Regions from separate parts of the Streptomyces chiangmaiensis genome, predicted to be linked through region 2. Evidence: riboswitches for the same ligand, from Rfam matches in the RefSeq annotation. Region 2 holds a riboswitch; each other region holds the start of a gene.
The links. Region 2 has a riboswitch for cyclic di-AMP ahead of VXC91_RS09115 (C40 family peptidase). Riboswitches for the same ligand answer to the same signal wherever they lie in the genome.
Positions count from the first base shown of each region.

Region 1 (9,896 bases), on a different contig from region 2:
CGGCGGGCGCGACCAGGAGGTAGCGCAGCGTCCCGGAGTTCGCCTCACCCGCGATCGCGTCGCCCGCGACCACACCGACCGCCATCGGCAGGAAGAACGGCAGAGTGGCTGCGAGCGCGGTGAAGACCAGGAACAGGCCGTTGTTGGTGATCTGCGTGATGAACGCCGGGCCGCCCTCACCACCGTGCCCGCCGACGCCGGAGCCGTCGCTCGTCTCGATCCTGACGGCGATCCCGACCAGGATCGGCACACCGGCCAGCACGGCGAGCAGAGCCAGCGTGCGCCAGCGCCGGAAGGTGGTCAGCAGCTCGCTGCGCAGCAGGCCGAAGGTCCACAACGGACTCGGCCGCCGAGAACCCGGGGCCGGAACCACCGCGACCTGCTCACTCTGCGACATCGAAGCCCTCTCCCGTCAGCGCCACGAACGCGTCCTCCAGGGAGGCCCGTTCCACTCCGAAGCCACGGACACGGACTCCGGCGGCGACCAACGCGGCGTTCACCTCGCCCAGTTCGCGGTCCGGAGGCTCGCCCGTCACCCTGCCCTCGTCCACCACCACGTCGGCCACGCCCTGTTCCTTCAGCACGCGGGCGGCGTCGGTCACGTCCGGGGTCGTCACGACGAGACGTCCGCGCGCTCCGGCGGCCAGGTCCGCCACCGCGCCCTGCGTGATCAGCCGGCCCCTGGCCATCACCGCGGCGTGCGTGCAGACCTGCTCGATCTCGTCGAGCAGATGGGAGGAGAGGAAGACGGTCGTACCGTCGGACGCCAGCTCGCGCACCAGGGAGCGGATCTCACGCATGCCCTGCGGGTCGAGGCCGTTGGTCGGCTCGTCCAGGACGAGGAGCCTGCGGGGCTGGAGCAGCGCGGCCGCCAGTCCCAAGCGCTGCTTCATGCCCAAGGAGTACGCCTTCGCCTTCTTGCCGCCCGCCGCCGTGAGCCCGACCCGGTCCAGCGCGGCGTCGACCCGCGCACGCCGGGTGCGCGGGTCGGCGGTGGGGTCGGCGGCGTCGAGGCGCAGGAGGTTGTCGCGGCCGGAGAGAAAGCCGTACAGGGCCGGGCCCTCGATGAGGGCGCCGACGTGCGGGAGCACGGCGCGTACGGCCCGCGGCATGGGCCGTCCGAGGACGCGCGCCGTGCCGGAGGTGGGCTCGATCAGGCCCATCAGCATGCGGATGGTGGTGGTCTTGCCGGAGCCGTTCGGTCCGAGGAAGCCGAAGACGCTGCCCGCCGGGACGGTCAGATCGAGCCCGTCGACGGCGAGCTGCCCGCCGCGGTAACGCTTGGTGAGGGCGCGGGTGGCGATGACCGGGGTGCCCGGCGCCACTTCCGCATCCGCATCCGCATCCGCATCCGCGGCGGGCAGCTCCTCCATGGGCTCTCCTGTTCGTGCCGTCAGCAGGGGTCTACTTGCCGGCGTCCGCCGCCTTCACCAGCGCGTCCTTGGTCACCGCGCCGGCGTAGACCTTGCCGTCGTCCGTCATCAGGGCGTTGACCAGGCGGGTCGAGAAGACCGTGCCCGAGCCGAACTTGCCCTTCACCTGGTCGCCGAGGGAGCCCAGGAATCCGGAGGCCGCGCTGCCGTCGGACGACGCGCCCGAGGGCACCCCACCCTTGCTGCCGGTGTCGAACACGACGATCGCGTTCCAGCCCTCACCGATCGTCTTCGGCTCGACGCCCTCGGCTCCCTTCTCCGTCCCCCTGGGCAGGGCCTTCTCCATGCCCTTGGGCTGCGTCTTCCCTTCGGGCGCCTTCAGGTCGTCGCCCTCGGTGACCTTCGTGCCCTTGGGGGGCGTGAAGTCGAAGGCCGATGCGGCGGGCTTGGCGAACGAGACCTCCGTGAAGCCCGCGTCCACGACGGCCGCGCCGCCCGACGCCGGGGTCAGCGTGAACTTCAGCGGCATCCCGGTCTTGGCGTCCACCGCGATGCTGATCGCACCGACCGTGGTGCCCGACTGCTTCGGCCTGATGAGCAGCTTGTAGGCGTCCCGGCCCGCGACCTGGGCCGTGCCGTCGACCGTCACCGAGGTGGTCTTGTCGCTGGCCTTCAGGGCCTCCTCGGCGAGGGCCTTCGGCGTGGCCGGCACGTCCTCGGGAGCCGCCGTGACGCCGTGGCGATCGCCCGCACCGGTCGCGTGGTACGCCTGGTTGGAGGCGCTGTCGTAGGCCCAGACGTCGTCCCCGTTACGGATGACGCTGTACTCGGCGGCCTTCTCGATGAGCGAGAGCTTCTGCTTGTCCTGGCCGTCGGCCGCGACGCGCAGGGTGTGCGTACCGGAGGCCAGTTCGAGCAGCTTGGAGCTCGGATCGGCGGCCGACGAGCCGTCCCTGCCCTTCGCGCCCTGGGAGAGCGCCCCCGAGGCGAGGCTGTCCTGCAGGCCGCCCAGGTTCGGCAGGCCGAGGTCCGTGCTGATCTTCACCGTGCCGGACATCTGCTGGACGTCCGACTTGGCGATCTTCTCGATGAGCTGCTGGGCGCTGATCTTCGGCAGGTCCGGGTCGCCGGAGCCGGCGAACGCCGGGACGAGCCCGATGGTCGCCGCCGCCACGCCCACCACCGCCACGGGGACCGCGTACCGCGCGGCCGTGCGCCGCCCGTCGCGAACGTCCTCGACCTCCCCGGCGGGTGCGCTGTCGTCGGATTCGTACGGTGCCATGTCTGCCTAACCTCCGTCGTCGGCGGCCCTCAACCGTCCGAGCACTCTCCGCCCGAGCTCTCGACTTCCCCCGAGCGGGGGAGACGCCACCACCCCTATGCCGCCATTGTCACCCGAACTTCTGTGAGGTGGTGTCTCCCATCTGACCAAATCGGCCGGAGAGAAGCGTCAGCCCGCGGACTCAAGTCCGCGTAATCCTGCGGTATGACATGCCGGGGCGTTGCCTCCCCCGACCCGTAAGGGTCGGACGAGGCACCGCGGTCCGGGATCCTCGAGTTGCCGAATCCGTGGATCAGTGCTGCACGAAGACGTAGTCGGCCTGGTAGGGGACGCCCACGACGGTCACGAATGTGCCTGGCGTGTCACGGGACGCCGGGACGGTTCGGGCCTGTCAGCCCGCACGGTGCACCACCGCGTCGCACAGCTCGGTCAGGGCCGCCTTCGCACCGCACTCCGGCAGCGGGGCCAGAGCCGAGCGCGCGTCCTCCGCAAAGCGGACCGTGTCGCGGCGGGCCTGCTCCAGGGCCGGGTGGACACGGAGACGGGCGAGGGCCTCCGCGTGGCGGGCGTCGTCCGTGAGGTCCGAGTCCAGCAGCTCGCACAGGGTGATGTCCTCGGGCAGACCCAGGCGCTCCATACGCTCGCGCAGGCGCAGCACCGGAAGGGTGGGGACGCCCTCGCGCAGGTCCGTCCCGGGCGTCTTCCCGGACTCGTGCGAGTCGGAGGCGATGTCCAGCACGTCGTCGGCCAGCTGGAACGCCACACCGAGCCGCTCGCCGTACTGCGTCAGCACGTCCACGACCGTCTCGTCGGCGCCCGACATCATCGCCCCGAACCGGCAGGCCACCGCCACCAGTGACCCCGTCTTGCCGCCGAGGACGTCGAGGTAGTGCTCCACCGGGTCGCGGCCGTCCCGGGGGCCCGCCGTCTCCAGGATCTGACCGGTGACCAGACGCTCGAAGGCCTCCGCCTGGATGCGGACCGCCTCCGGGCCGAGATCGGCCAGGATGTGCGACGCCCTCGCGAAGAGGAAGTCACCGGTGAGGACCGCGACCGAGTTGCCCCAGCGGCTGTTGGCACTGTCCACCCCGCGCCGCACCTCGGCCTCGTCCATCACGTCGTCGTGGTAAAGCGTGGCGAGATGGGTCAGTTCCACGACCACGGCCGAGGGCACGACCCCGGGTGCGTACGGATCGCCGAACTGCGCCGAAAGCATCACGAGCAACGGCCTGAACCGCTTCCCGCCTGCGTGGACGAGATGCTGGGCCGCCTTCGTGATGAAGGGCACCTCGCTCTTGGTGGCGTCGAGCAGCCCCTCCTCGACAGCGGCCAATCCGGCCTGGACATCGGCTTCCAGAGCCTGGTCCCGCACGCTCAGCCCGAACGGCCCGACGACGGTCACGTGGGGTCTCCTGTCTGCGACGTCTGCTGACGGTCACACGGTCGGTCTCAAGGACGGTCACTTCGTCGATGACGTTGTCTGTCGACGTGACTCATCGAGTTTGTCGATCTGTCGTTGCCATCACTCAAGTCAGCGTATCCGGTCACGTTTCGATCACCGCGAGCGCCCACAGTTCCAGGGCGGGCGGTATCGGATGGCGAACGGTATGTTCTTGATCAGGCGATACGAACAGTCATTCATCACATAAGGGAAAAGCACCTCTCGCAGCCGGTACCGGCCCCCACTTCCTCTCGTGTACCCCGCCGGACGCTTCCCATCGGGACCCGACGCCCCGTCTCCTGCGCCGCCGTCCCTCTCACCCGGCCGGGCGCAGTCACGCGGGTGCCTCTCCTCACGTCCCCGTAACCGCCACGACGGACCGGTCCGCTGCCGACGTCGTCGAGGAGTCCGAGGCCATGCGCATGCACACCCGTACGTCCTTCCCTCACGAAACGACTCACGACGACTTCTGGATCCCGCTCCGGGACGGTACCCGTCTGTACGCGCGCGCATGGCGCCCGCGGACCGGGGAGCCCGTCCCCGCCCTCCTCGAGTACCGCCCCTGCCGGCTCACCGACTCGACCGCGGCCCGCGACCGGCAGCGGCACCCCTGGTACGCGGGCCACGGCTATGTCTCCGTGCGCGTGGACGCACGCGGGCACGGCAACTCGGACGGCACGCCGACCGCTGCGCATTCCGCCGTCACGCTGTCCGACGGAGTCGAGGTCCTCGACTGGCTGGCCGCACAGCCCTGGTGCGACGGCGGTGTGGGCGTGTTCGGCATCGGGCGGGGCGCCTTCGCCTCCCTCCGGATCGCGGCCCTCGCGCCAGCCCCGCTGAAGGCGGTCGTCGCGGTGTGCCCCACGGACGACCGTCCCGGCAACGACGTGCACGACGTGGGGGGGTCGGCTCTCGCGGCGGGCCTGCCCGCCCGGTCGGCGGCGTTGCTCGCCCTCGCGGCCCGTCCGCCGGACCCGGCATACGTGGGCACGGTGTGGCGGGACGTCTGGGCCAGGCGCCTTCAGGCGCTGGACCCGCTCGTGCACTCCTGGCCGGCACAGGCGGCGTGGGAGGACCACCGGCGGCCCGACGACGCCCGCGAGGACCACGACGGGCTCCAGGCTGCCGTGCTCGCTGTGAGCGGCTGGTACGACCCGTACCGGGACGCCGTGCTCGGGCTCCTGGAGCATCTCCCGGCCGATCGCGTCCGCGGCCTGATCGGGCCGTGGTCGCACCAGTACCCGGACCACGGCCTGCCGGGACCGGCGATCGGCTTCCTGCAGGAGACCCTGCGCTGGTGGGACCACTGGCTCAAGGGCGAGGACACGGGGATCATGGCGGAGCCGCTGCTGCGGGCCTACGTCAAGGACCCGCATCCTCCGGCGACGAAGTACGACGTGCTGCCGGGCCGTTGGGTCGCCGAGCCGTCCTGGCCGTCGCCGAACGTCAGCCGGGTCTCGTACGCGCTCCAGGGCACGCCGGTGCTCGTACGGTCGCCGATGCACACCGGCCTCGACGCGGGCCGCTTCGTCCCGAGTGGCGACGACGCGGACCTGCCGCCCGATCAGCGCGAGGAGGACGCGAGATCGGCATGCTTCGAGTTCACGGCGACCGAGGAGACCTGGGTGCTGGGGCGGCCCCGGGTGCGGCTGCGGCTCGCCTGCCCGGTACCGCACGGCCAGGTGGTCGCCCGGCTGTGCGACGTGGCACCCGACGGGTCGTCGACGCTGGTCACCCGGGGCACCCTGAACCTGTCGGCGCGCCGGGGCCCCGACCGGGCGGTCCCCTGGATCCCCGGGGCGACCGATGACGTGGCGGTCGAACTGAACGGCATCGGCCACGCCTTCGGTCCCGGCCACCGCATCCGCCTCGCCGTCTCCTCCGCATACTGGCCGTGGCTGTGGCCGCAGCCGGGTTCGGAGGCCGGCTTCACGTTGTACCCGGCGGGCAGTTCGCTCGAACTGCCCGTGCGCGCACCGGAGTCGGGGCCGGACATCGTCTTCGGGGAACCGCAGCAGTCCGAGCCGCTCGGCGTCAGCGCCGCCGCCATGCTCGAGGAACCGCGCCCGGCACGCCTGTCGGTGCGAGACGTGGCCAAGGGTGAATGGCTCCTGGTGGTCGACCCGTGCCGCGACGGCACCCAGGTGTATCCCGACGGTCTCGAAGTGACCGAGGACGCGCTGGAGGCGTACACCGTCGAGGACGCGGGTCCGTCGACCGCCCGCACCCGCTGCGACTGGTCGGTCCGGCTGCACCGCCCGGACAGGGGATGGGACGCGAGGGTGGAGACGCACTCCGAGATCACCTGCACCGCCGCCGACTTCGTCACCTGGAACGAGATCGTCTGCAAGGACGGCTATGAGGTCGTGTTCCATCGGACATGGGAGAAGCGGATCCCTCGCGCAGCGGGCTAGTGCCGGCGTCCGATCACACCTCATCCCCTTTGGGATGAAATGCCCTAATTTTGAGCCGTCGACCCCGCCGAGCCGATGAAGTCCGAGCCTTTTGTCCGAATTGGGCCATACGCCCTATATCGACCTGTTACATCCTGCGTGGGTCGAAGTGAAATGGGTCACTTGCCCCTGATGTGAATCTTCCGGGCGCAATCACCAACACGCCCCTTGCGATAGGCAAGTTGAACCCATACCAACAAAATGGATCGTCTCGCCTATTCCCGATGATCAGGGCCAATTGGGCCCGAGAGTGAATTTCGGGCTTGTTCCCGACATGTGCGGTCGCATACCTTCCATTCGACCCGAGCGGAACGCCGAATCCTGCCACCGCTCGAGAAGACTTCGACCCCTCACGGCAGGAGCGGGGGAACCAGGTAAGTCGCCGAACCGGACATCGCACCGGAACGGCTTGGGGTGAAGCCGAGCCTCGGCAGCGAGGACACGGCCGGGCACCTCCCCGCCCGAACCCGACAGCTCACCTCGCAGGCGTCGGAGAGGAATGCACCGTGTCCGCTTTCGCCCTGCCCGCACGCCGTCGGAATCGCAACTCCAAGGCCGCCCGCGTCGCCCGCGCCCTCGCAGTCGCGGGGACTGGAGCAGCCGTTCTCGCCCTCCCCATCATGGGTGCGACCTACGCTTCCGCCGCCACCCCGGCCGCGCCCGCGAAGGTCACCAGTGCCGCGTCCCGCGCCGGCTCCCTGGACAGCTGGATCCGCCAGTCCCTGGCGATCATGGCCAAGCACGGAATCCCCGGCACGTACAACGGCATCTACCGCAATGTGATGCGCGAGTCGTCGGGCAACCCGCGCGCCATCAACCTCTGGGACTCCAACGCCCGTATGGGCATACCGTCCAAGGGACTCCTGCAGGTCATCGACCCGACCTTCCGGACGTACCACGTGCCGGGTACGGCGTTCGACCCGTACGACCCGGTCGCGAACATCACGGCCGCATGCAACTACGCCGCCCACCGGTACGGCTCGATCGACAACGTCTACAGCGCGTACTGAGATCCGCCGGCAGGGAACAGTCGCTCGAGGACGACGGCGATGCCGTCGTCCTCGTTCGACGTGGTGATCTCGTCGGCGACCGACTTCAGTTCGGGGTGGGCGTTGGCCATGGCGACGCCGTGCGCCGCCCACTCGAACATGGGGATGTCGTTGGGCATGTCGCCGAACGCGATGGTCCCCGAGGGGCTCAGGCCGAGGAAGCCGGCGGCCAGCGCGAGACCCGTCGCCTTGGTGACACCGCATGGCTGGAGTTCGACGGTGCCGGGGCCCGACATGGTGACCGTCGCCAGGGATCCCACGGCGCCTCGGGCCACCGTCGCCAACTCGTCGTCGGAGAGGGCGTGATGGCGCAGCAGCACCTTGCTGATGGGCTCGCACCACAGGTCGTCGCGTCGCTCGACCCGCACCGCGGGAAGCGTGGGGTGCGGCATCAGATAGCCGGGCTCGATGAGCGTGAGCCCGTCCACCCCGTCCTGGTCGACGGCCGCGTACACCTGCCCCACCTCGGCCTCGATCTTTCCGATCGCGGTCTCGGCCAACTCCCGGTCCAGCGTCACCGAGAACAGCAACCGGTCCGCGCCGGCGTCGTACACCTGCGCGCCCTGTCCGCACACCGCGAGCCCCTTGTTGCCGAGGTCCTCAAGCAGCGGCCGGACCCTCGGCGCCGGGCGACCCGTCACCACGAGGTGCTGTGCGCCGCCCGCAGCGGCCCGCGCCAGAGCGGTCCTTGACCGGTCGGAGAGCGTGTCGTCACCACGCAGCAGCGTTCCGTCCAGGTCGGTGGCGACAAGTGAGTACGTGTGGGGTGCGGCCATGATCAGAGAATACGGATGGAAACGCACCAGCGGTCCGGCGGGGACCGGACGACGTCCGGTATCCCGTGCGCACCTCGGCGCGCTCGGAACCCCTGTCGCACCGGCAGTACCGGACATTGCCGCGGGCGGACCCGACTCCGGGTCTCCCGGCGGCACTTCACCGGAGGTGGAGTCCACGCCGTGTGAGGTCCGGGTCGGTCATCGTCCGGATCGGCGGGGAGGCGATGGTGTCGCGCCCCCGCACTTCTCCGGACCCCCGGTTCAGCCGTGCGCCGCCGCCAGATGCCCCGCCAGCCGCGGTGACGCGAACTCCGTCCCGCACACGAAGCGCATCACCGGACCGTACGAGGCCGCCGCCGTAAGGCCCGTGAAGTACAGGCCGGGGAGGGAGGACACGTAACCCGCGCCGAGCCTCGGCGCTCCCCGGCTCACCGCCAGTTGTGTACGCAGCTCATGGCCCAGGAAGTCCATCGCGGCGATGTCCACGCGGTAGCCGGTGGCGGCGATGACATGGTCCGCGGCCATTTCCTCCGTGCGGCCGCCGTGGGTCAGGACCGTCAGTGCCGGGCTGCCGTCCGGCGCGGAGGCGCCGACGATACGGGTGACCTCGCGCACCTCGACCTTGCCGTCGAACCGGTCCTCCAGCCACCAGGCACCCAGCGGGCCGAGGACGCGGCGGACCAGATAGTGGCGGGTCTGCGCGGGCAGGAAGCGGTACAGGTGCGGGTAGTGGGTCAGCGCCCACAGCGACCAGGCGCGGCCGAAGGGCGATTCGGGGCGCAGCTTGGGCTGGTTCCACGGAGGGGCACCGAAGGCGACCCTGCCGCGGCCCCGTGAGACCACGCGCACCCGCGCCCCGGCCTCTGCCGCCAGTGCCGCCGTTTCCAGCGCGGACTGGCCCGCCCCGATGACCAGCAGCTCCTTGCCGGAGAACCGGGTCAGATCGTGGTGCTGGGAGCTGTGGGAGAACGGGCCCGTGGGCGTGGCTCCGTCCGCCGCGGCCGCCTCCAGCTCCGACGGCAGATGGGCGAGCCCCGACAGACCGGTCGCGACCACGACCGCCCGGGCGGCGAACATCTCACCCGAGTCCAGCTTCAGCTCGAAGCCGCCGCCCTGCCGGCGGTCCACGGACACCACCCGGACCTGCTCGAGTTCGGGCACCAGCTTCTCCTGGAACCACTCACCGTAGGCGATGAACGTCTCGACGGGGACGATGTCCTCGTCCGTCACCAGCCGGGGGATGCCCGCGTCGTCGCAGTAGTCGACCAGCGTGTGGCCGCGCTGGGGGGCGTCGAGGTTCGAGGCGGCCGGGGTGGACTTCAGGAGCATGCCCTCCGGCATGTGGTCGCGCCAGCTCACCATGGGGTCACCGAAGACGCGTACCGGGATTCCGCGCGCCCGCAGATGGGCGGCGGTGGACAAGCCGAACGGCCCGGCGCCGATGACTGCTACCGGTTGAATCACGAAGTCCCTCCCCAGGACGCGACGTGCCTACTTCGTGGTGGTGATGGCCGAACCGGGC
Region 1 covers NZ_JAYWVC010000016.1:59,128-69,023, reverse strand. The annotation lists gene VXC91_RS08015 (ABC transporter permease) at 1-397, opposite strand, end outside; gene VXC91_RS08010 (ABC transporter ATP-binding protein) at 384-1,373, opposite strand; gene VXC91_RS08005 (LolA family protein) at 1,405-2,655, opposite strand; gene VXC91_RS08000 (polyprenyl synthetase family protein) at 3,047-4,057, opposite strand; gene VXC91_RS07995 (CocE/NonD family hydrolase) at 4,519-6,510, shown strand; cyclic di-AMP (ydaO/yuaA leader) riboswitch at 6,852-7,053, shown strand; gene VXC91_RS07990 (transglycosylase SLT domain-containing protein) at 7,056-7,559, shown strand; gene VXC91_RS07985 (HAD family hydrolase) at 7,544-8,374, opposite strand; gene VXC91_RS07980 (FAD-dependent oxidoreductase) at 8,636-9,838, opposite strand; gene VXC91_RS07975 (carboxylate--amine ligase) at 9,896-9,896, opposite strand, start outside.
Region 1: it holds a riboswitch for cyclic di-AMP, as region 2 does, so the genes downstream of both, VXC91_RS07990 (transglycosylase SLT domain-containing protein) here and VXC91_RS09115 (C40 family peptidase) in region 2, are expected to answer to the same signal.

Region 2 (9,896 bases):
GCTGATGGCCGACGCGGAGCGGCCGGTCCGCTTTCTCGCCCTGTCCGTCTCGGACGCGGCGGAGGACGTGATCGGGGTGATCCGCGGCGGCGCCCGCGGCTACGTCACCAAGACGATCACCGGTTCCGATCTGGTCGACTCCGTCTTCCGGGTGCAGGAAGGCGACGCGGTGTTCTCGCCGCGTCTGGCCGGCTTCGTCCTCGACGCCTTCGCCTCGACGGACGCCCCGCCCGTCGACGAGGACCTCGACCGCCTCACCCAGCGCGAGCGCGAGGTCCTGCGCCTCATCGCCCGTGGCTATGCGTACAAGGAGATCGCCAAGCAGCTGTTCATCTCGGTGAAGACGGTCGAGTCCCATGTCTCGGCGGTTCTGCGCAAGCTTCAGCTGTCGAACCGGCACGAGCTGACGCGCTGGGCGACGGCCCGTCGGCTGGTCTGACGCGCCCTCACCGGGCCTCCTCGTCAACGCTTCACGGATCCGAGGGCGGCTCACACCACCCGGGTCGCCCCCGCGAACGGCATCTGGTCGATCGGCGCCAGCCGTACCGGCGCCGAGGGATTCGGCGCGTGGATCATCTGACCGTTGCCCACGTAGATCCCCACGTGGCTGACGCCGGAGTAGAAGAACACCAGGTCACCGGGGAGGAGCTCGGAGCGCGAGACGCGGCGTCCGGCGCCGATCTGGGCGTATGTCGTCCGCGGCAGCGAGACACCCGCCGAGCGGTAGGCGGCCTGTACCAGGCCGGAGCAGTCGAAGGCGTCGGGACCCGTGGCTCCCCAGACGTAGGGGCTGCCGAGCTTGCCGTACGCGTACGACAGCGCGGCCGCCGCCCGGGTGTTGGGGGCGTGAGCGGCCGCGGCGGCGGCCGACACCGGCGTCAGGCCCCGAAGCGCGGAGCGCGACGCCCGCCCCGGGTCTCCGTCCGCCGTGAGCTGTGCCCGCTGGCCGTCCGTCAGCCGGGACAGCAGCCGTCGCGCCTCGCCCAGCTTCTCCGTGATCGTCCGCTTCTGCCGGCGCAGTTCCGCCTGCCGTGACTTCAGGGAGGCCAGCTCCACCCGCGCCGCTCCGCGCAGCCGCTCGATCTCCCGCAGCTGCGCGCGTACGCGGCTCACGGCCGCCGCCTGCCGGTGGTCGACCCGCTCGGCGAACGCCGCGTCGTCGAGGTACTGCCCGGGATCCGAGGAGAGCAGGAGCTGCACCGAGGGGTCGACGCCCCCGTTGCGGTACTGCGCCGCCGCGGCCGAACCCAGTGCCTCACGTGCCGAGTTGAGTCGCTCCGTGCGGCGGGCCGCCTCGTCGCGCAGGGTGTCGAGCCGTGCCTGGGCCCTGTCCGCCTCCTCCTTCGCTCCGCTGTACTTCTCGGTCGCGGCCTCCGCCTGCTGGTACAGCTTGTCGACCTTGGCCTTGACCTGAGCCGGGGAGAGCTGTGGCTCGGCGTGACCCGTTCCCTCGAGACCGGTCGTGGTCGCCGCTCCCGCGAGGGCGATCGTGGCGGCGGTACGGGCCGTGTTGCCGCCGAGCGAACGCTGTCTGGGCTTGCGGTGCGCTGCCACCTGGACATCCCGTCCTTTCGTACGACCGCCGGTGTCACGGGCGGTGTAGCGCGTCCGGCGGCGGCCCGCACAGGGGGAGCGCGCCGCCGCCGGACCTTCTCGGCGGTGGTGTCCGACGGCCGCCCCTGGCCCGGGCGGGTGGTGAGGAGCCGGCCACCTGATGCAGGACGCTAAACCTCACCGTGACCACTCCGTGACGCAATGTACGGAAGTGGCGCGACTGGACTGCCGGTGACCGTATGTGGTCGTGATCCCGGTCCGGGAGCGCCGACTTCACGCTGTGCGATGACCGATGCGACGGTTCCGGGACGCGGGGAGGCGGCGGAATGCTATAGGGCGCATATATGCGGTGCCCGTGTCCCTGTGGGCGCCGCCACGTCCGCGGGGCCGGTGGTCGGGTGACCCCGCACCCCTGGCTAGGCTCCGGCCCATGGACGTACTCATCCATCTCTTCGTCGGCCTTCACATCGTCGGTATCGCCGCGCTGCTCGGCGGCTTCCTCACCCAGATGAAGGCAATGGGCCAGGGCACCGCCCGATTCGTGCCCGGGATGCTGCACGGCGCGCTGACCATGCTGGCCACCGGCGTCGTCCTGGTCGGTCTCAACGAGGCGGACCACCAGCCGGTCGACATGATCAAGATCGGTGTGAAGCTGGCTCTGCTGATCGTGATCCTCGGCCTGGTCTACGTGAAGCGCGACGAGGACAGGGTCGACAAGTCCCTCTTCGCGCTCGTCGGCGCGCTGACCACTGCGAACATCTTCATCGCGGTGCTCTGGACCTGACGCCGCCCAGCGCCGACGAGACGGCGGCGACGAGGAGCGCGCACCAGGCGGCCACCGCGATCCACAGCAGTACCCGGCCCAGGTCAGGCAGCCAGGACCCCCCGATGGCGGTGGCGACGGACAGTGCCGCCACCGCCGTCATGCCCATCGGGAAGACGGTTGCCCAGCGCCGTACGTCGTGGCCGAGCCGCGGACGGATCACCTCGGCCGCCGCCAGCACGCAGTAGCACAGGAGGGCGAGGGCGAGCAGGGCGATGGTCATGCCCCGCAGGGCGGCGCTGTCGTCGTTGTTCCAGAGGTACATCCGGTGTGAGGCGATGACCAGCCGCGCCCCGGCCACCGCGGAGATGGCGAGTCCGCCGCCCACGATCCAGTGGTCCCCCGCGCCGGTCGCCACCTGCCGCAGGTCGAAGCAGCGCAGTCCGACCAGGTAGAACACCAGCCCGAGCCAGAAGAACACCAGCGCCGTGTGCGCAAGCCACGCCACGCCCGCGGCCGCCGCCAGCACCGCCCCGAGCACCGCGATCCCCTCCGTCGCCACACACCCGAGGAAGACCGTGCCGGGCATGCGGCGCGTCCAGCGCGGTACGACCCCCAGGACCAGGCCCGCCCACAGCAGCGCGGTCAGTGCGAGCAGCGCCTCGGCAAGCGACTGACCGCTCAGCGCGGACACCGCCGTGCCCAGCGTCGCGGTCGCCGCGACCGGGGTGAGCGCGGTCGGAGGGAGTGCCGCGTCCACCCACCGTTCGCGCTCCCGCAGCACTCGTACGGCGACATCGGCGACCAGGCCCAGCCAGGCGGCGGCCGTCAGGGCGAGGGCGATGCGGGAGAGGACCTGGTAACCGGTCAGGCGCAGCCCGACCGACAGGATGCCGGTCGCCATCACGGCGGCCCCGGTGGCGGGTGGACGCTGCGACCACCAGGTGCGGAGCGCGGAGGTGCCTGACATGCGCCCGATGCTAGGGATGCGCACACGGGTTGCGTACGGGGCACGCGCGCGGGGAGGCCGAAAACAACCCCACGCGCGCGTGCCGCACGGGCAGCGGGAGGCCCGGCCTCAGGCGGGGCGCACCACGCTGTGGATGATGGAGGCGCCGGCGTAGTAGATCGACTCCTCGCGGACGTATGCACCCGGCTTCGGGGCGTGGATCATCATGCCGTTGCCGATGTAGATGCCGACGTGGCTGAGGTCGTCGTAGAAGAAGATCAGATCACCCGGCTGGGCGTCGGCGAGCGGAACCGTAGTGCCCGCGTTGACCTGGTCGTACGTGGTGCGCGGAAGCGACACCCCGGCGGCCTTCCAGGCGGCCTGGGTCAGTCCGGAGCAGTCGTAGGAATCGGGGCCGGTGGCACCCCACACATAGGGCTTGCCGATCTGGGCTTGGGCGTACGCGAGGGCCTTCTCCGCCTTGGTCGCCACCGAGGAGTCCGTGGTGGAGGACCCGGACGAGCCGCTCGTCGTGGTCGAGGAGCCGGACGAGCCGCTCGTCGTGGTGGAGGACCCGGACGAGTCGCTCGTCGTGGTCGAGGACGACTTCTGCTGGGCCGCCTGCTCCCTGGCCGCTGCCTGTTCCCGGGCTGCCGCCTGCTGCCGGGCCAGTTCCTCCGCCTGGCGCTGGGCCTCCTCCTGCTTCTGCTTCTCGAGCGCGGCGAGACGTGCCTTCTCCTCCGCGGTCAGCTTGGAGAGCAGCTCCCGCGCGGTGGTGAGCTTCTGCTGGATCTCCGCCTTGGTCGACTTGAGCGTTTCCTGCGACTCGGTGAGCGTCTGCAGGCTCTCGGTGGCCTCCTGCCGCTTCTCCATCGTCGCGGACCGGTCGGTGAAGTACTCGTCGACCGTTTCCTTCTGGCGGCCGGTGAGCCGGTTCATCAGCTGGGTCTGGTCGAAGTAGTCCTGGGGCGAGTCGGCCAGCAGGAAGGTGGCCGTGTCGGGGGCCGCCGCCCCGGTGCGGTACTGCGCGGCGGCGAACGACCCCAGCTGGTCCCGGGCCTCGTTCAGCTTCTGTGTGCGCTGGGCGACGTCGTCGAGGAGCGTGTCGACGCGCTTTCGCTGGTCGGCCGACTTCTCCTTGGCCGCGTTGTACTTGTCGGTGGCCGACTCCGCCTGACGGTAGAGGTCGTCGACCTTCTTCTCGACCTCCTCGACACTCGGCTTGTCGTCGGTGGAGGGGGCGGCGTTGGCGGTCTGGGAGAGCAGGGCCACGGAGGTGAGGGCCGCCGTTGCGAGGGCGGGGGTCCGTATGCCTGCGATGCGCGTGCCAGAGGGACGCGCCTTGCGGTGCGGCGCCATGGGAGGCGACTCCTTCCGTACTCCGCCTACCGAGTTAGCTGTCGGGTTCGGGCGAGTGGTTCCGGAAGGCATGCCCTACGGCCGCGCCCCGGAGGGCTGTTGGCCGATTCACCCCAAGGTCGGGTGGGTCCCCGGCTCCGGGTGCCGCGGGGGCGCACCGGACTCGGCGGAGGCCGCGCGGCCCGGCGACCTTCGCCGGTGGGTGTCGTGCGGCCCGCCCCGCACGCTAGCCAACTCGTGTGGCCTCTGTGAAGGTTGATGTGCGATATGCCCGATACATTTTCGTGACCTTGACCATGCACCGGGTTGCTCGGGGTGGATGTGACGGTATCTGTGGTGGGTTGGGCGTTTTCCTGTGAAGTCGGGCGGAGTGGCGTACTCCGCCTGGTTCCGTCAGGGGGTGAGCCGTGCGGTGACACGGCGCCGTGCGGTCGGTTTCCGTCGGCGATCGAACAGTTCCGGAAGGTGGCGGTGTGATGTCGGTCGACGCCGGAAGGCCGCGGACGGCCCAGGCCCGTCCCGGCGGCGGAGTTCTCGGGGTGGCGGCCGAGTGTCGGTGGGGCGGCCTAGACTCGGAGAGCGATGAGCAGCCTCTTTGACGACAGCTTCCTGGCGGACCTCAAGGCCACACCGGCCCATGAGGAGGAGCCCCCGCCGCCCGAGGACGATCACGCTCCGGAGTCGGCTCCCGACGATCTGTTCGGCGGACGCTTCGACGCGCCCGCGGACCGGGACGCCTACTACCGCGACGGCGCTCCCCGTCCGGTCAGCGACCCGCAGGCGCTGCTCGAAGGGCTGAACGAGAACCAGCGCGCGGCCGTCATGCACGCCGGCTCCCCCCTGCTCATCGTGGCCGGCGCCGGCTCCGGCAAGACCCGCGTGCTCACCCATCGCATCGCCTATCTGCTGGCCGAGCGGGGCGTGCACCCGGGCCAGATTCTCGCGATCACCTTCACCAACAAGGCCGCGGGCGAGATGAAGGAGCGTGTCGAGCAGCTCGTCGGTCCACGCGCGAACGCGATGTGGGTGATGACCTTCCACAGCGCGTGCGTCCGCATCCTGCGGCGGGAGAGCAAGAAGCTGGGCTTCACGTCCTCCTTCTCGATCTACGACGCCGCCGACAGCAAGCGGCTGATGGCGCTCGTCTGCCGCGACCTGGACCTCGACCCGAAGCGCTTCCCGCCGAAGTCCTTCAGCGCGAAGATCTCCAACCTGAAGAACGAGCTGATCGACGAGGAGGACTTCGCCGCTCAGGCCGCTGGGGGCGCCTCCCGGACGGAGTCCGGGGGAGGCTTCGAGAAGACCCTCGCCCAGGCATACACGCTCTACCAGTCCCGCCTCCGTGAGGCCAACGCGCTCGACTTCGACGACCTGATCATGACGACGGTCAACCTGCTGCGCGCCTTCCCGGACGTCGCCGAGCACTACCGTCGCCGCTTCCGCCACGTCCTCGTCGACGAGTACCAGGACACCAACCACGCCCAGTACGCCCTCGTGCGGGAACTCGTCGGTACCGCCGAGCGCCCTGTGGACGTGCCGCCCGGTGAGCACGACCTGAGCCCGGCCGAACTGTGCGTCGTCGGCGACGCCGACCAGTCGATCTACGCCTTCCGCGGCGCGACCATCCGCAACATCCTCCAGTTCGAGGAGGACTACCCGGACGCCACCACGATCCTCCTGGAGCAGAACTACCGCTCCACGCAGACGATCCTGAGCGCGGCCAACGCGGTCATCGAGCGCAACGAGTCGCGCCGCCCCAAGAATCTGTGGACCAACGCGGGCGCGGGCGCACGGATCATCGGCTATGTCGCCGACACCGAGCACGACGAGGCCCAGTTCGTCGCCGACGAGATAGACCGACTGACGGACTCGGGTGAGGCGAAGGCCGGCGACGTCGCCGTCTTCTACCGCACGAACGCGCAGTCCCGTGTCTTCGAAGAGGTCTTCATCCGCGTCGGCCTGCCCTACAAGGTCGTCGGCGGTGTCCGCTTCTATGAGCGCAAGGAGGTCCGGGACGTCCTGGCGTACCTGCGGGTGCTGGCGAATCCGGAGGACTCCGTTCCGCTGCGGCGGATCCTGAACGTCCCGAAGCGGGGCATCGGAGATCGCGCCGAGGCGATGATCGACGCCCTTGCCCAGCGGGAGAGGATCAGCTTCTCCCAGGCGCTGCGCCGCGTGGACGAGGCGTACGGTATGGCGGCCCGTTCGACGAACGCGGTCAAGCGGTTCAACGCGCTGATGGAGGAGCTGCGGACCATCGTGGAGTCGGGCGCCGGACCGGCCACGGTGCTGGAGGCGGTGCTGGAACGCACCGGCTATCTGGCCGAGTTGCAGGCATCGACCGATCCCCAGGACGAAACCCGCATCGAGAACCTCCAGGAACTCGCCGCCGTGGCCCTGGAGTTCGAGCAGGAGCGCGGAGAAGGCGCATCGGCACCAGAGGCGGCCGCTCCGGGTGGCACGCTCGCCGACTTCCTCGAACAGGTCGCTCTGGTCGCCGACTCCGATCAGATCCCCGACGAGGAGGACGGCGACGGCGTCATCACGCTGATGACCCTCCACACCGCGAAGGGCCTCGAGTTCCCGGTGGTCTTCTTGACCGGCATGGAGGACGGCGTCTTCCCGCACATGCGCGCGCTCGGCCAGACCAAGGAACTGGAGGAGGAGCGGCGCCTGGCGTACGTGGGCATCACCCGGGCGCGGGAGCGGCTGTACCTCACGCGGTCGGCCCTGCGCAGCGCCTGGGGCCAGCCCTCGTACAACCCGCCCTCACGTTTCCTGGAGGAGATCCCGGACCAGCACGTGGAGTGGAAGCGGACCGGCGGCTCCTCGGCCCCCGCGTCCTCCGGTCCGCTCTCGGGAGTGGCGGCCTCGCTCTCGACCTCCCGGTCGCGCTCTTCGGCCGCGGGCGCGTCTGGGTTCGCCACCCGCCGGGGCGGTGCTGCGGAGAAGCCCGTGATCTCCCTGGCGGTGGGCGACCGCGTCACACACGACCAGTTCGGCCTGGGGACGGTCGTCGGCGTCAAGGGCACGGGCGCCAACGCCGAGGCGACGATCGACTTCGGTGACACCAAGCCGAAGCGGCTGCTGCTGCGGTACGCGCCGGTGGAGAAGCTGTAGTCCGTGCGGCTGGGCCCGCGCCGAACGGCGGGGCCCAGGGCGGAGTCGATCAGGTCGGGTCCAGCCCGTGACTCCGCAGCCAGGGCAGCGGGTCTATGGCAGCGCCTCCGCCCGGTCGCACTTCGAAGTGCAGGTGCGGGCCGGTGGAGTTGCCCGAGTTGCCGGAGTACGCGATCGGCTCGCCGGCCTTCACCGTCGTTCCGGAGGCGACCCGGTAGGTGGAGAGGTGGCAGTACCACGTCTCCGTGCCGTCCTTCGCGGTGACGATCATCATGTTGCCGTACGCGCTGTTCCACTGCGTGCGGACCGTGCCGTCGGTCGCGGCCAACACCGTGGTTCCGTAGGAGACCGGGAAGTCGATCCCGGTGTGCACGGACATCCAGTTGATGCCGGCCTGCCCGAAGTAGGCGCTGAGGCCCTTCTGGAGGACCGGCAGGACGAACTTCGGACGCAGCCGCTCCTTGAGCGCCGCCTCCGCCGCGGCCTTCTTCTGCTCGGCCGCCTGCTCGGCCTTGAGGTCGATGCGCTCCTGCGTGCGGCTCGCCCGGTCCGCGAAGTCGTTCGCGCCCGCGGAGAGGCTCTCGAGCTGGGAGTCCAGCTTGTTGTTCGCGGCGGACGGTTTCACGGGTGTGGCGGCCGAGGCGCTCGTCGTCGTGCCGTCCTCGCCGCTCACACCGACCGACGCCGCGGCGATCCCGGCGACCCCCATGACGCACACCGACGGCACGGCGACCGTCAGCAGGGCGGATCGCTTCGCCGGGGTGCGGCGCCGGGCCCGGTTCGAGGCGCGGGCCGCGACACGGGGGGCCGGGGCGGGAGGGATCTCTTCCTGGTCATCGAGCAGCGGAGGAGCGTCGCCGTACGCCTCGTCGGCTTCCAACTCGCCGTCTTCGTAGGCGGTTCGGTCGTACGGCGGCTGATCGAAGGCTTCCACCGCGTCGAAGCCAGAGGTGGCCTGCTGGTCGAAGGCCTCCGCCTGGTCGAAGGATTCGGCCTGATCGAAGGGATCCGGGACCATCTGCTCGAAGGCCGCCGTGGCCGGGTCCGCCGCGTCGGGGTACTGGTCGTGGGTCCCGTGCTCGGCGGTGCCGGCCGAGTTCCACTGGGTGGCGTCGTAGGCGCCCGTGTCGAAGGTCTGCGTGCCCCATTCCCACTGCTGGGTCGGGTCTGCCGACTGGCCGGCCCCGAGCCAGGCGTGCGTGTCCCACTGGCCCGAGGCGTCGGGGGACGTGGCCTGTGCGGGGATGCCGGCGAGTTGCTGATAACCGGCCGCCCAGGCTGTCGTGTCATGGGCGCCGGTGTCGAAGGCGGCGTGGTGCTGGGCGGCGTACGCGCCGTAGTCCGGCGCCTGGTGAGCCTGGTCGCCGAACGTCGCATGCCCGGCCGTGGACCACTGCGTGGCGTCGTATGCGCCGGTCGAGTCGTGGCCCGGCAGGTCGCCGAAGAGAGGGTCGGTGGCGAAGGTCGCCGTCGTGGCACCACCGGTGCCGAAAGCGTCGTTGTACGTGGTGAACTCACCGTACTGGCCACCGTGTGCGCCGTACGACGCGTAGTGCGCCGAGACGGCATCGGGGGCCGGAGTCGGGGGAGTCGCGGTCCCCGACGGGTGACGGTCGTTCACCAACTTCTCTTTCGCCTCGACAGCAGGGGCTGGCAGAGCAGTGCGGCGACTGTACCCGGCGGTACGCGGGCGCGACAATCTTCCGCTGGTTTCCCTCGGGCAGGAAACGGGCATTGCGCCGTGTTTCGGCGGACCCCGGCGAGGCTTTGGTTTTGCGTTCGATGAATGTTCGGGGTCGAGAGGGTGTCCTTGAAGGGTCGGACACCCGAATCGGAGCCGTACGGCGGCACCTGCCGGGCTCTGCCGCGGACATGGTGGCGACGGGCCGTGGGGTCCGTGGTTGCGGGCGGAGAGCCCGGAAGGTCACGCCACTGTCAGACCGCCGGTGTGGGCGGCGGGCGCTCCCGGCTCCACGAGGTCGAGAGCCTGCCGTATCCCGGCGGCGACGGCGGGGTGCACGGGCAGTGCGAGGTGGCCGATACCGCTGACCTGTATGTTCTGCGCCAGCAGGTCGGGGTGGTCGACACAGGCCGTCTCCAGCGGATCCATCAGAGGATCCAGATCGCTCCAGAAGCTCACGAAGTGCGTAC
Region 2 covers NZ_JAYWVC010000019.1:44,583-54,478, reverse strand. The annotation lists gene VXC91_RS09135 (response regulator transcription factor) at 1-439, shown strand, start outside; gene VXC91_RS09130 (C40 family peptidase) at 490-1,554, opposite strand; gene VXC91_RS09125 (hypothetical protein) at 1,985-2,338, shown strand; gene VXC91_RS09120 (tellurite resistance/C4-dicarboxylate transporter family protein) at 2,316-3,287, opposite strand; gene VXC91_RS09115 (C40 family peptidase) at 3,396-4,625, opposite strand; cyclic di-AMP (ydaO/yuaA leader) riboswitch at 4,634-4,804, opposite strand; gene pcrA (DNA helicase PcrA) at 5,208-7,745, shown strand; gene VXC91_RS09105 (M23 family metallopeptidase) at 7,795-9,366, opposite strand; gene VXC91_RS09100 (esterase/lipase family protein) at 9,670-9,896, opposite strand, start outside.

Region 3 (9,896 bases), on a different contig from region 2:
GCGGTCCTGGGAGATCCGGGAGTGGTGGATCCTCTCGGAGTCGTACTCCGGGAGTTCCTGATCGATCGCCGACAGCGTGGTGACCGAGCCGGCGAGCCCCACGAGCGTGCGCGCCTCGTGCAGCGGAACGGTCTTCTCCACCAGGTCCAGTGCGGCCTCGATGTCGGACCGTATGGCCGCGATCCGCTCCGGGGTCGGCGGATCGGAGACAACTCCCTCGTGCACGAGATGACGTTCGGTCATACGGACGCAGCCGATGTCGACGGAGCGCGCCGCCCGCACATGCTCCTCGCCGACGACGAACTCCGTGGAACCACCGCCGATGTCCACGACCAGGAAGGGCTTGTCCAGGTCCTCGCGGCCCGCCAGCTCCTTGGTCGCGCCCGTGAAGGAGAACTCCGCCTCCTGCTCGCCGGAGATGACCTCGGGCTCAACGCCGAGGATCTCCAGCACCCCACGGACGAACACGTCCCGGTTCTCGGCGTCCCGGGAGGCGGACGTGGCGACGAAACGGATCCGCTCGGCGCCATGCTCCTTGATGATCTCGGCGTACTCCCGGCAAGCGGCGAACGTGCGCTCCAGGGCCTCGGGGGCGAGCCGCCCGGTCCGGTCCACGCCCTGGCCGAGCCGGACGATGGTCATCCGCCGGTCCAGTTCGACGAGTTCACCGGTGGCCGGGGTGGCGTCCGCAACCAGGAGCCGGATGGAGTTCGTACCGCAGTCGACGGCGGCGACGCGCGTCATTTGTCTTCCTCCTCGGAATCGTCGGGCTCGACGGCGGTCCGGTCGGGGCCGGACGTGTCCGCCTGCGACTCGTCACCGGACGGCGGGCCCGCGGGCGTCACGCACGACCCCTTGCGCCACCACTGAGGCAGCATCCCGATCGCCTCGTCGCCCAGCGGGTTGACCCCGGGGCCGGCGACCAGGGAGTGCGCGACGAGCACGTGCAGGCACTTCACCCGGTCCGGCATGCCGCCCGCGCTCGGGAAGCCCTCCAGGACCTCGATGGCGTCGCGGCGGGCGATGTAGTCCTCGTGCGCCGCGCGGTAGGCGGCGGCCAGTTCGGGGTCGGTCGCCAGGCGCTCCGTCATCTCCTTCATGACGCCGTTCGCCTCCAGCGTGCCGATCGCCGAGGCGGCACGCGGGCACGTCAGGTAGTACGTCGTCGGGAACGGTGTGCCGTCGGGGAGCCGCGGCGCCGTCTCCACGACGTCCGGCTGCCCGCACGGGCACCGGTGCGCGATCGCGCGCAGCCCGCGAGGGGGACGCCCGAGCTGCTGCTCGATGGCCTCGACGTCCGCGTCCGTGGGCTCGGTGCGCGGGGTGGGCGGCAGATCGAACAGCGTCAGCGCGCAGCGCTCCCCTTGCGGGGCTGCGGAGGGGCGGCGGGCAGGAGTTTCCATGGCTGTCTTTCAGGCTGTCTTTCTCATCGGTGCGCTGATCCGTCCGGTCGGTGATGCGCCGGTCGCGGGGTCATCGGTTCACAGCGCCTCTTCGGTTCACGGCGGGAACGCCGTGCACGGCCGCCTCGACCGGGCGGCGGGCCGGCTCACCGGCTGGACTTGTCGGACCTGTCGACCCCGTCCCAGATGTTGTCGTACCAGGGGCGCGCGGCCGTCGTACGGTTTGCACGCGACTGTTTGGCCGCGTCCGGGTCGATCACGATGTAACCGGTCTCCCCCGGCATCACGTAGTGCAGCCGCAGCCGGATCTGCTGCTCCGCGTACGCGTCGTCATGCCAGCGCGCCTTGAGGTCACGCAGCTGCTCGACCCGCTCGCGGGCCTGTGCCTGCTGCCGCTCCAGGTCGGCGATCTCGGCCCGCTGGGAGACGTACTGCCTTATCGGATACGCGAGCGCCACGACCAGCGAGCACAGGACGAGCGCGAGCAGCGCGGCCCGGCCGGTCAGCCGGGAACGGCGGGCCTGCCGTCTGGTCTGGGAGCGATAGACCCGGGCCGCCGTCTGCTCCCCGAGCAGCCGCAGCCTGGTCGCGGTGGAGAACCGGTCACGGTCCTTCACGGCCATGTCCCCGCCTCCCCTTCACACGTGCGTACGTCCCCGCACACGGTACGGGACCGGGTACGGGGACGTACGGACGACGGGCTAAGGCGTGGCCCTGCCCGCTCAGCCCTTGAAGCGCGGGAACGCGCTGCGGCCGGCGTACACCGCGGCGTCGTCGAGGATCTCCTCGATGCGCAGCAGCTGGTTGTACTTGGCGACGCGCTCGGAGCGGGCCGGGGCGCCGGTCTTGATCTGGCCGCAGTTGGTGGCGACGGCCAGGTCGGCGATGGTGACGTCCTCGGTCTCGCCGGAGCGGTGGGACATCATGCACTTGAAGCCGTTGCGCTGGGCCAGCTCGACGGCGTCCAGGGTCTCGGTCAGCGAACCGATCTGGTTGACCTTGACCAGCAGGGCGTTGGCGGTGCCCTCCTCGATGCCGCGGGCCAGGCGCTCGGGGTTGGTGACGAACAGGTCGTCGCCCACCAGCTGGACCTTGTCGCCGAGCCGGTCGGTGATGACCTTCCAGCCGGCCCAGTCGTCCTCGAACAGCGGGTCCTCGATGGAGACGAGCGGGTAGGCCGCGACGAGCTCCTCGTAGTACTCCGTCATCTCGGCGGCGGAGCGCTCCTTGCCCTCGAAGAGGTACTTGCCGTCCTTGTAGAACTCGGAGGCGGCGACGTCCAGGGCGAGGGCGATCTGCTCGCCGGGGACGTACCCGGCCTGCTTGACGGCCTCGAGGATGAGGTCCAGGGCCTCGCGGTTGGAGCCGAGGTTCGGGGCGAAGCCGCCCTCGTCGCCGAGGCCGGTGGACAGGCCCTTGGTCTTCAGCACCTTCTTGAGGGTGTGGTAGACCTCGGTGCCCCAGCGCAGGGCCTCGGAGAAGGACTCCGCACCGATCGGGGCGATCATGAACTCCTGGATGTCCACATTGGAGTCGGCGTGCGAGCCGCCGTTCAGGATGTTCATCATCGGCACCGGCAGCAGGTGCGCGTTCGGGCCGCCCAGGTAGCGGAAGAGCGGGAGGTCGCTCGCCTCGGAGGCGGCGTGGGCGACGGCGAGGGAGACGCCGAGGATGGCGTTGGCGCCGAGCGAGCCCTTGTTGTCGGTGGCGTCCAGGTCGAACATCGCCTGGTCGATCAGCCGCTGCTCGGTGGCGTCATAGCCGACGAGCTCCGGGCCGATCTGCTCGATGACGGCGAGGACGGCCTTCTCGACGCCCTTGCCCTGGTAACGGTTGGGGTCACCGTCGCGGAGCTCGATGGCCTCGAAGGCGCCGGTGGAGGCGCCGGACGGAACGGCGGCACGACCCGTGCTGCCGTCGTCGAGGCCGACCTCGACCTCGACCGTGGGGTTGCCTCGGGAGTCCAGGATTTCCCGGGCTACGACGACGTCGATGGACGGCACGAGCATCTCCTTCTTGGATGTGACGCTGAGAGTGCGGGGCACCTTGCGACTAGAGCCTAACCGTCCCGGGTCATCGGCCAGCCGACCGACCGTCCCGTGGACAGAGTGAGGGTCCACATTGTTCCTGTGCGGAACAAAGGCGGAGGGAAAGTCGCGGTGAAGAGCGCGGGGCGCGTAAGCAAAAAAGCCCCGCTCCGGTGCGTACGGGGGAACACGCACCGGAGCGGGGAGCCCGTGGGGACGGGGGCTGCCTTCACGCGACCGTCACGCCGGAGGTCACGTACATCAGGACGCTGTGGACCGGCTACCGGACCGCTGTCACTTCAGGTGCAGCTGCTGGCCCGGGTAGATGAGGTCGGCGTCCTCGACGATGTCCTTGTTCAGCTGGAAGAGCTTCTCCCAGCCGCCCTGGACGTGGTGCTTCGCGGCGATCGAGCTGAGGGTGTCGCCCTTGATCACCTTGTATTCGCCGTCACCCTTCTCGACCTTCTTGCCGGCCGAAGTGGTGCCGGTCTTCTGCGCGGCCGGACGCTCGGCCGAACGGGAGGCCTGCTGCGAGGTCGTGTGGGCGGCGCCGCTCTTCGTGGCGCCGGAGGAGGCGCCGGCGGCCGCGCCGTTGTACGGGGTGCTGGACAGGCCCTTGCCGCAGACCGGCCAGGCGCCCTTGCCCTGACCCGCGAGGACCTTCTCGGCTATGGCGATCTGCTGCGCCTTGGTGGCCAGGTCCGCCCGCGAGGCGTAGGCGGTGCCACCGTAGGCGGCCCATGTGGAGTTCGTGAACTGCAGACCGCCGTAGAACCCGTTGCCGGTGCTGATGGACCAGTTGCCACCGGACTCGCACTGGGCGACGGAGTCCCATTCGGCGGCGGTGGCCGCGGAGGCGTTGCCGGCCGCGAGCAGCGGGGCGGCGACGGCGGCACCGGTGACACCGGCGAGCGAGATGACACGGACGGCCTTGGACGGGCGGCGGTGCTTGCCCTTGCCGGAACACAGCATGGTTCGTTCCCCTCACCGACGCCTGCGAGGTGAGCTGTCGGGTTCGGGCCGGTTGAGTTGCCCGGCCGCGCGCCACTGGGCGCACGGCTTCACCCCAAGCCGCCCCGGTCCATGTCCGGGCGCGGCGCTTACCTTGGGTCCCCCGCTCCTGCCTACGGCGCTTGACGCGACGACTGTTCCGCACGGCCACTGGCAGGATTCGGCGTTGCGACCGTGGGGGCCCGCTGTGGCGAGCGGTCATGACCGTAAGCAGCCGATCCGCCGAATTCCAAAGACGATCAGGGCCGATGAGACCCATCTCTCACCATCGCCAAACCGGACATTAAGCCCGAAGCGGGATGTGAAGTACCGTAGGCCGACGTGCAGTTCAGCGCTTCCCGGCGTGCGGGTCCGCGTCGAGCGCAAGGCTCTGGCCGGGGAGGATGTGGTCCGGATCGGCGCCGACCGTCCGCTTGTTCACGTCGTACAGCGCCCGCCATCCACCCGTGAGGTCAAGGGAGTCGGCGATGCCCGACAGATTGTCACCGGGGCGGACGGTGTACGAGCCGTCGGCGGCGTCCCGCGCGGCTCGGGAGTCGCGCGAGGCGTGCCGGCCGATCGAGTCGCCCGTGCGGCCGTCGGCGTCGCCCTCGCCGGCGCTGCCGCCGCGATGGCGGCCGAAGCCGGAGGTCTCATCCGCACCGCCGCCCGAAGAGGCATCGCTCTGACCGGACTTGTCCGACTCGTCACCCTTCATCGCGGCAGCGGACGGACCGCCGGCGCTCTGGGAATGCTTCGCACCCGCACCGTGGTCGGCGGAGTCGTGGGACGCGCCGAAGGAAAGGGACGGCTTTGCGGAAGCGGATGTTCCGGATGAGTCGGACAGGCCGGAGTCGAGCCCGAAGCCGGACGAGGAGCCCCGGCCGGACGATTCGCCCGCGACGCCCGTGTCGACGTCCGCGGAGCCGGAGTCCTCGTTCAGGCCGGCGACGAGCCCGCAGGCGGACCAGACGGAGACACCGCGGTCGTCGAGGATCCTCTCGGCGACGGCTATCTGCTGCGAACGGCTCGCCTGGTCGGCGCTCGGGGCGTAGTCGAGGCCGCCGTACTTCTCCCAGTCCCGCTGCGTCAACTGGAGCCCGCCGTAGTGGCCGTTCCCGGTGTCGGCGCTCCAGGAACCGTCGCTCTCGCATTGCGCGACCTGGTCCCAGGTGGTGGCGTCGGACGCACTGGCGCCGGTGGCCCCGAGCAGCGGAATCGCGATCGCTGAGCCGGTCACCCCTGCCGCGACGAGGAGAGCCGGAGCCTGGCGGGGGCGACGGTGACGACCGTTCCCGGAGAGCATGCGATTGCCTTTCACACGACAGCAGTGAACGCAGGGGCGGCTGTGGCGTACCGCCCCGTTGCTGCGTGAACGTATCGGCAGTCGGTCGCCTGTCACAAGTTAATGCAGCGCAGATCACGTGAAGATCACAGAGGTGAAGAGCTGTCACCCCCCTGCGACCGGCGGTGCGTTCGCCGCGTCATCCGGCGGGACGGAGGTGATCTTTTTGGGAATCGGGGTGAATTCCACAGGAAGTGTGCGCAATCCACGCATGATGAGCCCTCCCCGCCAGCGCAGATCGGTTGAATCCACCGCGAGTTGCAGGTCCGGGAGACGGGTGAGGAGGGTGGCGAGTGCGGTCTGTCCCTCCAGGCGGGCCAGCGGGGCGCCGAGGCAGTAGTGGATGCCGTGTCCGTACCCCAGGTGCTGGTTGTCGCGACGGGCGAGGTCGAGCCTGTCGGGGTCGGCGAACCGCTCGGGATCCCGGTCGGCGGCCGCGAGCACGACCAGCACCGGATCCCCGGGGGCGATGTCCTGCCCGCCGATGGTGAGCGGCTGTGTGGCGAAGCGCCAGGTGGCCAGTTCCACCGGGCCGTCGTAGCGGAGGAGTTCCTCGACACCGGTCTCGAGCAGGCCCCGTTCGCCGCGGGCGAGGGAAGCCTGAAGCCGGGCGCGCTGCCCGGGGCGGCCGAGGAGGGCATAGGTGCCGTTGCCGATGAGGTTGACCGTGGTCTCGAACCCGGCGAACAGCAGGATGAAGGCCATGGCGGCGGCCTCGTTCTCGGTGAGGTGCTCACCGTGGTCGGAGGCGCGGATGAGCCCGGAGATGAGGTCCTCGCCGGGCCCGGGCGCCTCGGGCAGGGCCTCGCGCTTGCGGTGGATGAGGTCGGCGAGGTAGCCGCGCATCTTCTTGACGGAACGGGCGACTCCGCCCCTCGGCCCCCCGCCGTGCCGGATCATCATCCCCGCCCAGTCCCGGAAGTCGTCCTGGTCCTCGCGGGGTACGCCGAGCATGTCGCAGATGGCGTAGATGGGCAGCGGGAAGGCGAACTCGTGGATGAGGTCGGCGGAGCCGCGGCCCGCGAACCCGTCGATGAGCCGGTCGGTCAGCTCCTGCACCCGCGGCGCGAACTCCGCGACGCGCCGGGGTGTGAAGGCCTTGGAGACAAGCCGGCGCAGCCGCGTGTGGTCCGGCGGGTCGATGTTGAGCAGATGCGTCATCAGCTCCGCCTTGCGCTCGCCGGGGATGCCGGTCTTGCCCTTGGCGTGCGCGGGTTCGTCGTGATGCGCCGGGTTCTTGCTGAGCCGCTGATCGGCGAGGGCCTGCTTGGCGTCGGCGTAACGGGTGACCAGCCAGGCCTCGACACCGCTCGGCAGTTCGGTCCGGTGCACGGGGGCGTGGTCACGGAGCCAGGCGTAGGCGGGGTAGGGGTCGGCGGCGAACTCCCGGGTGAAGAGCTCGGGGGTGGAGTTCGTGGGCTCGGGGTGGGGCTGGTTGGTCACTCCTTGACGGTATCCGGCGGCCAGGTCCGGGCCGTACCTCAGCCGCCGCTCTCCGCCTCCCGAATCGCGTCCCGGTACGCCCGCGCCGCCGCCCGCAGTGCCGCCTCCGGGTCCACGCCCTCCGCCTCGGCTCGCGCGGCCATCGCCAGCAGTTCGTAGCCGACGCCCTTCCCTTGAGGCAGCGGAACGTCGAGACCGGCCGTGTGGGCACGGGACGAGAGCTTGGCCGCGAGGGCCAGGCCCGGCTGGCCGAGGGGGACGCCCTCCGTCACCGAGGTGCGCCGCTTCTCCACCGCCTTTGTCCGCAGCCAGTGCTCCTTGACTTCTTCCGGTGTCGTGGCGGTCTCGTCGCCGAAGACGTGGGGGTGGCGGTGGATCAGCTTGGCGACGATGCCGCCCGCCACGTCGTCGATGGAGAAGGGGGCGTCCGCGTCCTCCTCCGCGATGCGGGAGTGGAAGACGACCTGGAGCAGGACGTCGCCCAGTTCCTCGCGCAGTTCGTCGCGGTCGCCCGCTTCGATCGCCTCGACCAGTTCGTACGCCTCCTCGATGCCGTACTTGGCCAGACCCTGGTGGGTCTGACGGGAGGACCAGGGGCACTCGGCGCGGATGCGGTCCATGACCTGGACGAGGTCGAGCAGCCGGGCGCCCGGCAGGTCGTACGACGCGGGGAGCAGCTCCAGCTCCGGCATCCGCACCCGCCCGGAGCCGGCCAGCCGGGCCAGGCCGTCGGTGAGGTGCGGTTCTCCCTCGCCGGTCGCGACGACGACCACCCTGCGGCCGCCGGCGCAGGCGTCCACCAGCTCCTGCGCGGTCGGGGCGGCCTCGTCGACCGCTATGCCCGCCTCACGCAGATAGGGCAGCTGAGGATGCGCGCCGTCCGCGCACAGGACCCGGTCGGCGTCGCGCAGCGCCTGCCAGGCGGGCCACGAGAGCAGACCCGGCGCAACCCGGTGGCTGGTGGTGAGCAGGACGATACGGCCGGCGGCCGCCTCGGAGGCGTCGGTCCCGTGCGGACCGTGGGCGCGGGAGCTGGTTGCGTTCACCCTTCGAACGTAACGCACGCCACCGACGCCCCCGTACGTCGTCCACAGGCGGTGGACCGGCCCGGCCCCACCCGCGCTACGCCGGCTGCCCGGCCGCCGCCGTGACCTCCTTGACCCAGGGCGTCCTGGCGTCCACACGGCTGCTCTTCTGCACGTCCCAGGTGCCGTAGCGCGGATTGAGTTTGATGTCGAGTTCCTTGGACGCCTCCGCCATGGCCGTCCAGAAGGCGGCCTTGCCGTCGGTCGTGTTCATGTCGACGCCGAGCGCCGAGGCCAGCTTCTGGGCCCGGACCTCCGTGCGAAGGCTGTCGTCAAGGCGCCGGGGAGCGACCCCGTACTGCTGCAGCCACGCCGACTGCAGCGCCTTGCTGCCGCCCGCCTGCCGCTCCAGGCTCGCCCGCATCTGCTCGACGTCGCTGCGGTCGACGCTCACGCCCACCTCCTTGGCGGCGCGGTTCAGGACCCGGTCGAGAACCATGGTGTGGAGCGTGTCGCGGGTGAGGCTGCTGGTCTGGGCGACCGTCTGCCGGTACTGGGCGTCGTCCGTGGCGGCGGCACGCTGGGCCGCGCGCACCTCGTTCACCCGGCTCTCCAGCTGTGCGACCGAGATCCGCTGCCCTCCGACGACGGCTGCGGCACCCGCATGGGCGGATCCGCCACATGCGGTGAGGAGCGGAGCCGCGGCCAGGGCGGCGCTGAGGGCGAGCGCGGTGCGACGGCGGTGCAAGGTGGCCTCCCGAGGAGATTGTGCGGCGATGCACAAGGTCTTGCGGTGATCGATGGTAGGCAGTGGCCAGGCTCTGGCCAACCCATTCGAACCAACGATTCGCCGGGACTTCGGGCACCGCCGCACCCGCCCTCGGGATCAGCCGGTGATGGCGACCGGCGCGTCCCACGCGTCGCGGTCCACGGTGAGCGTGTAACCGTTCCGCGTCTCCTTGCTGTTGACCATGTACTGGTGGGCGCGGCTGTGGCCGGTGTACTGGGACGTGCTCCACGGCCAGTCCGTGGTGGTGGTGTTCTGCTTGTCCCACAGGGCGTACCAGAGGTTGCCCGGCAGGTCGGTCTTGTTCGTCGCGGTGGCGATGGCCTTCGCGCTGGAACTGGTGAAGCCGTAGAAGCCGGCGCGGTACGTCTTGGCGCGCAGCGTCTTGGTGAAGGAGCGGACGTAGGTGAGCACCGCGTCGTTGCACGACTTGTCGGTGATGTCGTACGGCTCCATGTCGAGGTAGATCGCGCTGCCGGCCTTCATCCCGAGAGCCGAGGCCTTGGACACCGCGTCCGCGGCGTCCTTCGCGCCGAGCGAGGCGGCGGTGGCGGCGGTCAGCTTCTCGGGGTTGGAGCTGGTCTGGCAGGGCGGCTGGGCGCCGACGTAGATCGGGATGAGCTTCCAGCCGACCGAGCTGACCGACTTCACCCAGGAAGCGGTGAGGTTGGGCTGGCCGCAGCCGCGGTTCGTGCCGCCGACGTACACGGCGGCCGCTCCGTAGAGGCCGCCCTTCCAAGCCTTCATCGCGGCGAGCGACGGCGCGGTACAGGTGTCGAACGCGCGGCCCGTGTACGTCTTCTGGGCGGGCCAGGTGGTGGCCGCCATCGAGGTCTGCGCGTCGATCCCGGCCCCCGCGACCACGGCGGCACCCGT
Region 3 covers NZ_JAYWVC010000007.1:65,567-75,462, forward strand. The annotation lists gene VXC91_RS04245 (Ppx/GppA phosphatase family protein) at 1-744, opposite strand, end outside; gene VXC91_RS04250 (DUF501 domain-containing protein) at 741-1,403, opposite strand; gene VXC91_RS04255 (FtsB family cell division protein) at 1,550-2,026, opposite strand; gene eno (phosphopyruvate hydratase) at 2,126-3,412, opposite strand; gene VXC91_RS04265 (transglycosylase family protein) at 3,725-4,402, opposite strand; cyclic di-AMP (ydaO/yuaA leader) riboswitch at 4,407-4,572, opposite strand; gene VXC91_RS04270 (LysM peptidoglycan-binding domain-containing protein) at 4,770-5,726, opposite strand; gene VXC91_RS04275 (cytochrome P450 family protein) at 5,871-7,208, opposite strand; gene VXC91_RS04280 (nucleoside triphosphate pyrophosphohydrolase) at 7,247-8,254, opposite strand; gene VXC91_RS04285 (SurA N-terminal domain-containing protein) at 8,331-8,981, opposite strand; gene VXC91_RS04290 (glycoside hydrolase domain-containing protein) at 9,120-9,896, opposite strand, start outside.
Region 3: it holds a riboswitch for cyclic di-AMP, as region 2 does, so the genes downstream of both, VXC91_RS04265 (transglycosylase family protein) here and VXC91_RS09115 (C40 family peptidase) in region 2, are expected to answer to the same signal.